Regions from separate parts of the Glaciihabitans arcticus genome, predicted to be linked through region 2. Evidence: predicted binding sites of a transcription regulator. Region 2 holds the regulator's gene; the other holds the start of a gene.
The links. The regulator HrcA, encoded in region 2, represses chaperone genes, less so after heat shock. The targets are predictions, from matches to a motif close to TTNGCACTCGNNNNNNNCGAGTGCNAA.
Positions count from the first base shown of each region.

Region 1: groES (co-chaperone GroES) is a predicted target of HrcA. The motif match lies at 1,557-1,583, and genes of this name have one in related genera.

Region 1 is NZ_SISG01000001.1:2,154,174-2,157,579, reverse strand. It holds gene EYE40_RS10520 (DUF4190 domain-containing protein) at 1-347, shown strand, start outside; gene EYE40_RS10515 (THUMP-like domain-containing protein) at 344-1,519, opposite strand; gene groES (co-chaperone GroES) at 1,662-1,958, shown strand; gene rarD (EamA family transporter RarD) at 2,055-2,975, shown strand; gene EYE40_RS10500 (ABC transporter substrate-binding protein) at 2,997-3,406, shown strand, end outside.
Region 2 is NZ_SISG01000001.1:1,224,765-1,228,170, reverse strand. It holds gene hemW (radical SAM family heme chaperone HemW) at 1-316, shown strand, start outside; gene EYE40_RS05880 (DUF4870 domain-containing protein) at 334-726, opposite strand; gene EYE40_RS05875 (DUF4870 domain-containing protein) at 788-1,174, opposite strand; gene hrcA (heat-inducible transcriptional repressor HrcA) at 1,391-2,422, shown strand; gene dnaJ (molecular chaperone DnaJ) at 2,450-3,406, shown strand, end outside.

The sequences.
Region 1 (3,406 bases), 930 kb from region 2:
GCGCCCCCGCGCAGCCCAACCCCTACGCGGTCACGCAGAACTACGACTACACGACCGGAACCTACGTCACCACGCCGGTGCAGCCGCAGGGCCTGAGCATCGCCTCGATGGTCACCGGCATCGTCGCTGTGCTGCTCACCTTCGCGTCGTTCGGCTTCATTCCCGGTGTTGTGGCCGTTGTGCTCGGCCACCTCGCCCAGAAGCGCCAGCCGCAGGCTCGGGCGATGTGGATCACCGGCCTCATCACCGGTTACATCGCCGCGGGTCTCGGAATCCTCACCGGCCTCTTCTGGCTCGCGATCATCCTGATCATCCCCGGTGCGGCGATGTGGGGCGACTTCTCCTAGAGGCGGTCCGCCAAAATCGCTATCCGCTTGCCCGCCGCGCGGGTGAGGATGAGGGTCGCGGATCCCGCACCCTTGAGCGACAGACGCTTGCGCAGCTGGGCGGGATCCACGTCGATGCCGCGCTTCTTGATCTCAAGGGTGCCGATGCCGCGCGCGCTGAGCAGCTGCTTGAGCCGCCGCTCGTCGTAGGGAAGTGTCTCGGCGACCCGGAAGCCTTGCGCGAACGGCGTGACGTCTGCGGTGTGTGAGGTGATCCAGGCGATCTGGTCGTCGAGCATTCGTGCGCCCAGTGAGCGGGCGAGGTCGCCGATCAGGCGGGCCCGGATGACGGCACCGTCCGGCTCGTAGAGGAACTCGCCGAGGTCCCCGGTGTCCGCGTCGGGCGAGTCACGCTCGGCCGTGAGCTCGGCTGTGCCGTGCGCCCCGATGACGAGGGCCGCCCGACCCACGCCCGGTCGGGCCACGGCGCCGAACCAGACGCCGACCTCGACGACATCCCGATCCACCGACACCCACTGCGCCTCGGTGCCGGGCGGAATGAGGTCGCGGTCAATGCCCGGCCCGAGCTTGACGCCCGCGGGCATCCGCTCTCCCAGTCCGAAGGCGAAGTCGAGGGAGGGCGACCAGTCGGCCGGATTGGATAGCCGCTTGCTGTCGTTGCGGCGCGCGGGGTCGAGGTAGACGCCGTCGAATTCGGCGAGTTCGACCGACTCGGCGTCGCCGTTGACGACCGTCGCGTTCGGCCAGCCGGCCAGGTTGTAGGCGGCGATCGCCGCGGTGACCTCATCCCGCTCGACGGCGGTCACCTCGAGGTCGATGGCGGCGAGCGCGAGGGCGTCTGCGCCGATGCCGCTGCCGAGATCGGCGATGCGGGTGAGGCCGGCATCGCGGAAGCGCCCCGCGTGCATCGCGGCGACGCGCAGCCGCGTTGCCTGCTCGAGCCCGGCCTCGGTGAACAGCATCCTCTCGGCAAATGGGCCGAATTTTGAGGATGCTCGTGCGCGCAGTCGGGCCTGGCTGAGAACGGCGGCCACGAGCCCGGGGGAGTGCCCGGCCTTGCGTAGGTCGGCGACCATTCGCACGACGTCTGCGGTGGTCTCATAGGGCGGCAGCGAGTCGAGCAGCCCGAGGCCCTCGACCGATAACAGTTCGCGTAGCTCCGATGCCTCCATGCCCCCCATTCTCCCGTGTTTCGCCCGCAGCGATCCTCTGGCACTCGGATTGCACGAGTGCTAACCGCCCGGTACAGTTGTTCTGGCACTCTCGTACCGAGTGTGCCAACCAAAGATTTCTAGTTTCAGAAAGAGGTGGACCGTGTCGGTCTCCATCAAGCCGCTCGAGGATCGCATCGTCATCAAGCAGGTCGAGGCAGAAACAACAACTGCTTCCGGACTCGTCATCCCCGACACCGCGAAGGAAAAGCCCCAGGAGGGTGAAGTCGTCGCCGTCGGCCCCGGTCGCATCGACGACAACGGAAACCGCATCCCCCTCGACATCGTCGTGGGCGACAAGGTCATCTACTCCAAGTACGGCGGAACCGAGGTGAAGTACGGCGGAGAAGACCTCCTCGTGCTCTCCGCTCGCGACGTGCTCGCCGTTGTGGTTCGCTAAGCAGCCAACCCGCAACGAATTACTGCCAGAACGCCCGGTGACCTCGGTCACCGGGCGTTCTGCCGTTCGCCGCGGGCCTAGTCTGAAGCGGTGCCCCTGAAACCCGCTCCCTCCAGCATGGGCGCGGGTCTCGCCTACGCGATCGCCGCGTACGGCCTCTGGGGCTTCCTGCCCGTCTTCTTCGTGCTGCTGTCACCTTCGTCCGCCCCCGAGATCGTCGCCTGGCGCATCGTGCTGTCGGTGGTCTTCTGCCTGGTGCTTCTCACTGTGACGAGAGGATGGCCCGCGCTCATCACCATCGTGCGGGACACCCGAACCACGCTCATCCTCGGCGGCGCCGGTGTGCTGATCCTGGTCAACTGGGGCGTGTACGTGTTCGCCACGCTGACCGGGCATGTGGTGGAGGCCGCACTCGGCTACTTCACCAACCCGATCGTGACGGTGCTGCTCGGCGTGTTCGTGCTGCGCGAGAAGCTGCGCCCGCTGCAGTGGGTCTCGATCGGCATCAGCGCCGTCGCCGTGCTCGTGCTCGCCGTGAATTACGGGCAGTTCCCGTGGATCGCGCTCATCCTCGCATTCTCATTCGGCCTGTACGGCCTGGTCAAGAAGCAGGTCGGCGGGCGAGTGGATGCGATCAGCGGGCTCACCATCGAGACGGCCTGGCTCGCGCCGTTCGCCTCGGTCGTGCTCATCGTCATTGCCGCGAACGGCGCGCTCACCACCGGTAACTCGGGAATTCCGCACCTGCTGCTTATGATGAGCGCCGGCGTCATCACCGCCGTTCCCCTGCTGCTCTTCGCGGCAGGTGCCCGGCGACTGCCGCTCAGCTACATGGGGCTGACCCAGTACCTCGCCCCGGTGCTGCAGCTGATCATCGGCGTGTTCGTGCTGCACGAGGACATGCCGTTCGCGCGCTGGCTCGGCTTCGGACTTGTCTGGGTCGCCCTCATCGTGCTCACCATCGACATGTTCACCGCGGGTCGGGGTCCTCGTCGCGCCTCCCTCGAGCGACCCTGACGCGACGGTAGGGTGCCCGGTATGCGGCGATCCCTTGCTCTCGGACTGGTGCTCGCCACAGGCCTTGGCGGCTGCTCGCTGCTCGCCCCCGAGCCCGCGCCGACTCCCGAGCAGACCTTCGCCATCACGGGCGACGGCGTGCTGCGCATCGGCACCCTGTTCGGCCTCACCGGCGCGAATGCCGCAACGGGTGGCGCGATGGTTGCGGGCGTCGAGCTCGCGGTGCGGGACATCAACCTCGCGGGTGGTGTGAACGGCGTGCCGGTCGAACTGTTCCACCGCAACTCGGCGGACGACGCGACCGGCGACCCCGCCGGCGTCTCCTCCGTCTCGCTCGCCGCCCTGCTCGAGCGTGGCGTCGACGTCATCATCGGGCCGTCCTCGGCGGCGGTCGCCACGGCGCTCCTGCCCGCTGCCGGAGACGTCCCCCT
Region 2 (3,406 bases):
CCACGTGGGCGGGGTGCGCTGGTGGAACGTCAAGCACCCGGCCGCCTACGCGGAGCGGATTCTTTCCGGGGTCTCCCCGGCAGCGGGCCGCGAGACTCTCGATGCAGCGACCCGAGCCACGGAGACCGTGCTCCTGCGCACGCGGATTCGCGAGGGACTGCCGATCGCCGAGTTGAGTGCATCCGGTCGCACGGCGGTGGCGGGGCTGATCGCCGACGAACTGGTCAACGCGGCAGCCGCCCTGCGCGGAACCGTGGAACTGACCCTGCGCGGCCGGCTGCTGGCGGACGCCGTCGTACGACGGCTGACTGACTGACTACGTGATGACTGCGCTTATTTGATGAATTCGATCGTGAGCGGGTACGTGTAGAACTCGCCCTTGTTCGCGGCTATGGCGGCGATGATGCTGAACACGATGATGACGATGCCGACGGCGATCACCACGAAGAAGCCGATGATGACCAGCATGAGCACGCAGCCGACGAGCGAGGCGAGCAGCATGGTGATCTGGAAGTTGAGCGCCGTCTTGGTGTGCGCGTTGACGAAGGGTCCGCGGTCCTTCAGCACAAGGTAGCCGATGAGGGCCGGCCAACCACCGAAGAGCAGGGCGCCGACGTGCACGAGGGTCGCCCAGAGGCGTTCGTCGGCGGGGCTCATGGGCTGCACCGGCGCGGGCTGAAACGGCGGCTGGGCGGGCGGCTGGTAGGGCGGAGGTGTCGTTGACATGCCCCCATTAAAGCCCGAAGGCCGGGATCGATGTGATCCCGGCCCTCGAAGTGTCGAGAAGTTACTTGATGAAACGGATCGCGAACGGGTAGCGGTAGGCGATGCCGTCCTTCGCCTTGAGGAAGCCCTGGATGGAGAAGATGACCTGGACGACGAACAGGGCGAGCGGCAGGATCCAGCCGATGAAGCCCCAGATGCCCAGGGTGACCGCGGTGAGCACCGAGTTCACGATGAAGATCGCGACATGGCCGATGGCGACGGTGATCTGGAAGTTCAGCGCCTCCTTGGCCTCCTGGTTGGTGAAGGCGCCGCGGTCCTTGAAGACCAGCCAGATGATGAGCGAGGGCAGGAAGCTGAGGATGCCGCCCAGGTGCGCGAAGGACGCCCACTGGTTGTCCTCGGCCGTGGTCAGGGGTGCCGCAGCTGCGGGAGGAGTGGGAGCAGTCATGATGTGATGCCTTTCAGGTGGAACGTTGTGGGGTACCGAACCGCTCGGTGACGATGTCGGGTTGACGAACGCGCTGGCCCCCAAATGGGGCGACCGAAACGCACAGAGACAAGGTAGCGCTTGGATTACCGTGCGTGCAACGCCTGCGAGGGGGTGTGTCGCGATACAATTGGCAGTCAGGCTTATGGAGTGCTAGCGGCGAAGGGCGGGTGCAGCATGGTTTCCGACCGCAGCCTCGAAGTCCTTCGAGTGATTGTTCAGGATTACGTCGCCTCGCGCGAGCCCGTCGGGTCCAAGTCGATCGTCGAGCGCCACTCCTTCGGCGTCTCGGCCGCGACGATCCGCAACGATATGGCCCTCCTCGAGGAGGAAGAGCTGATCGTCGCGCCCCACACGTCGTCCGGCCGGGTGCCCACCGACAAGGGCTATCGCGTCTTCGTCGACCAGCTGGCCGACCTTCGGCCGCTGACCAGCGCGCAGCGCACCGCGATCGAGACGTTCCTCGGCCAGTCTGTCGACCTGGATGACGTACTCGCCCGCACCGTTCGACTGCTCTCGCAGCTCACCCACCAGGTCGCCCTGGTGCAGTACCCCTCGCTCACACGCTCCAAGGTGCGTCACGTCGAGCTGGTGCCGCTCGCCCCGCGCAAGCTCATGTCGGTGTTCATCACCGACACGGGGCGCGTCGAGCAGCGCAACATCGACCTTCCCGCCGACCTCGACGGCGAACTGCTCACCACGCTCCGCACCCGACTGAATGCGGGAATCGGCGGCCTCGGTCTCGCCGACGCGGCAACCGCTCTAGCGGCGATGCCGCAGCAGTTCGGGCCGCAGCAGCGTCCGGTCGTCGAGCGCATCGTCTCGAGCCTCGTCGAGCAGGCTGCCGAGAATAGGCAGGACCGACTAGTCATGGCGGGTGCCGCGAACCTCGTGCGCACGGAGGAAGACTTCAGCGGAAGCATCTACCCTGTGTTGGAGGCGATTGAGGAGCAGGTCACCCTGCTCCGGCTCTTCGGAGAGGTCGGCAGCGACAAGAACGACCAGCACGGTGTCGCGGTGAGCATCGGTCGTGAGAACGCGGAGTTCGGCCTGGGGGAGACCTCCGTGCTGACTCATGGCTACGGTGCATCCGGAACAGCTATCGCGAGGCTCGGTGTGCTCGGGCCGACGCGAATGGATTATTCGAACAACATGGCGGCAGTGCGGGCGGTAGCGCGCTACCTGACCCGCCTGCTGGGCGAAGACTGAACTACAACCTGAGGAATGACGGATAACGTGGCAGACCACTACGAGACACTCGGTGTCGAACGAACCGCGACGGCTGACGAGATCAAAAAGGCGTATCGCCGTCTCGCGCGCGAGTTCCACCCCGACGTGAACCCGAGTGAGGACGCATCCGACCGCTTCAAGTCGGTCACGCACGCCTACGACGTGCTGAGCGACGCGCGCCAGCGCGAGGAGTACGACCTCGGACCCAACCCCGGCTTCGGCGGCGGCGGTGCGGCAGGCTTCGGCGACATCTTCGAAGCGTTCTTCGGCGCAGCGGCCCCCGGAAGCGGCGGCAGCGGTGCAGCCCCCCGATCCCGCAAGGAGCGTGGCGGCGACGCCCTGCTTCGTGTCGATGTCGACCTCGACGAGGTCATCTTCGGCACCAAGCGCGACCTCGAGGTCGCGACGGCCGTGCTGTGCGAGGCCTGCGAGGGTTCCTGCTGCGCTCCCGGCACGCGCGCAGTGGTGTGCGACATCTGCCACGGTTCCGGCCAGATCCAGCGCGCCGTGCGCAGCCTCCTGGGCAACATCATGACGTCGAGCCCGTGTGGCACCTGCCGCGGGTTCGGTACCGTCATCCCGAGCCCCTGCCCGACCTGTGCGGGACAGGGCCGCGTTCGCGCGACCCGCAAGATGACCGTAGACATCCCCGCCGGCGTCGACACCGGCCTGCGCCTGCAGCTTCCCGGCCAGGGCGAGATCGGCCCGGCCGGCGGCCCGCACGGCGACCTGTTCCTCGAGATCAAGGTCAAGCACAACGACATCTTCAGCCGTAACGGCGACGACCTGCTCGCGACCCTTGAGATCAGCATGGCCGACGCCGTGCTGGGCACCACAGCGAAGTTCCCCGGGCTCGACGGCCCGATCGAGCTCGAACTCAAGCCCGGCACGCAGAGCGCCGAGGTCGTGACCCTCAAGGAGCGCGGCATCTCGCGTCTGCGCGGCAACGGACGCGGCGACCTG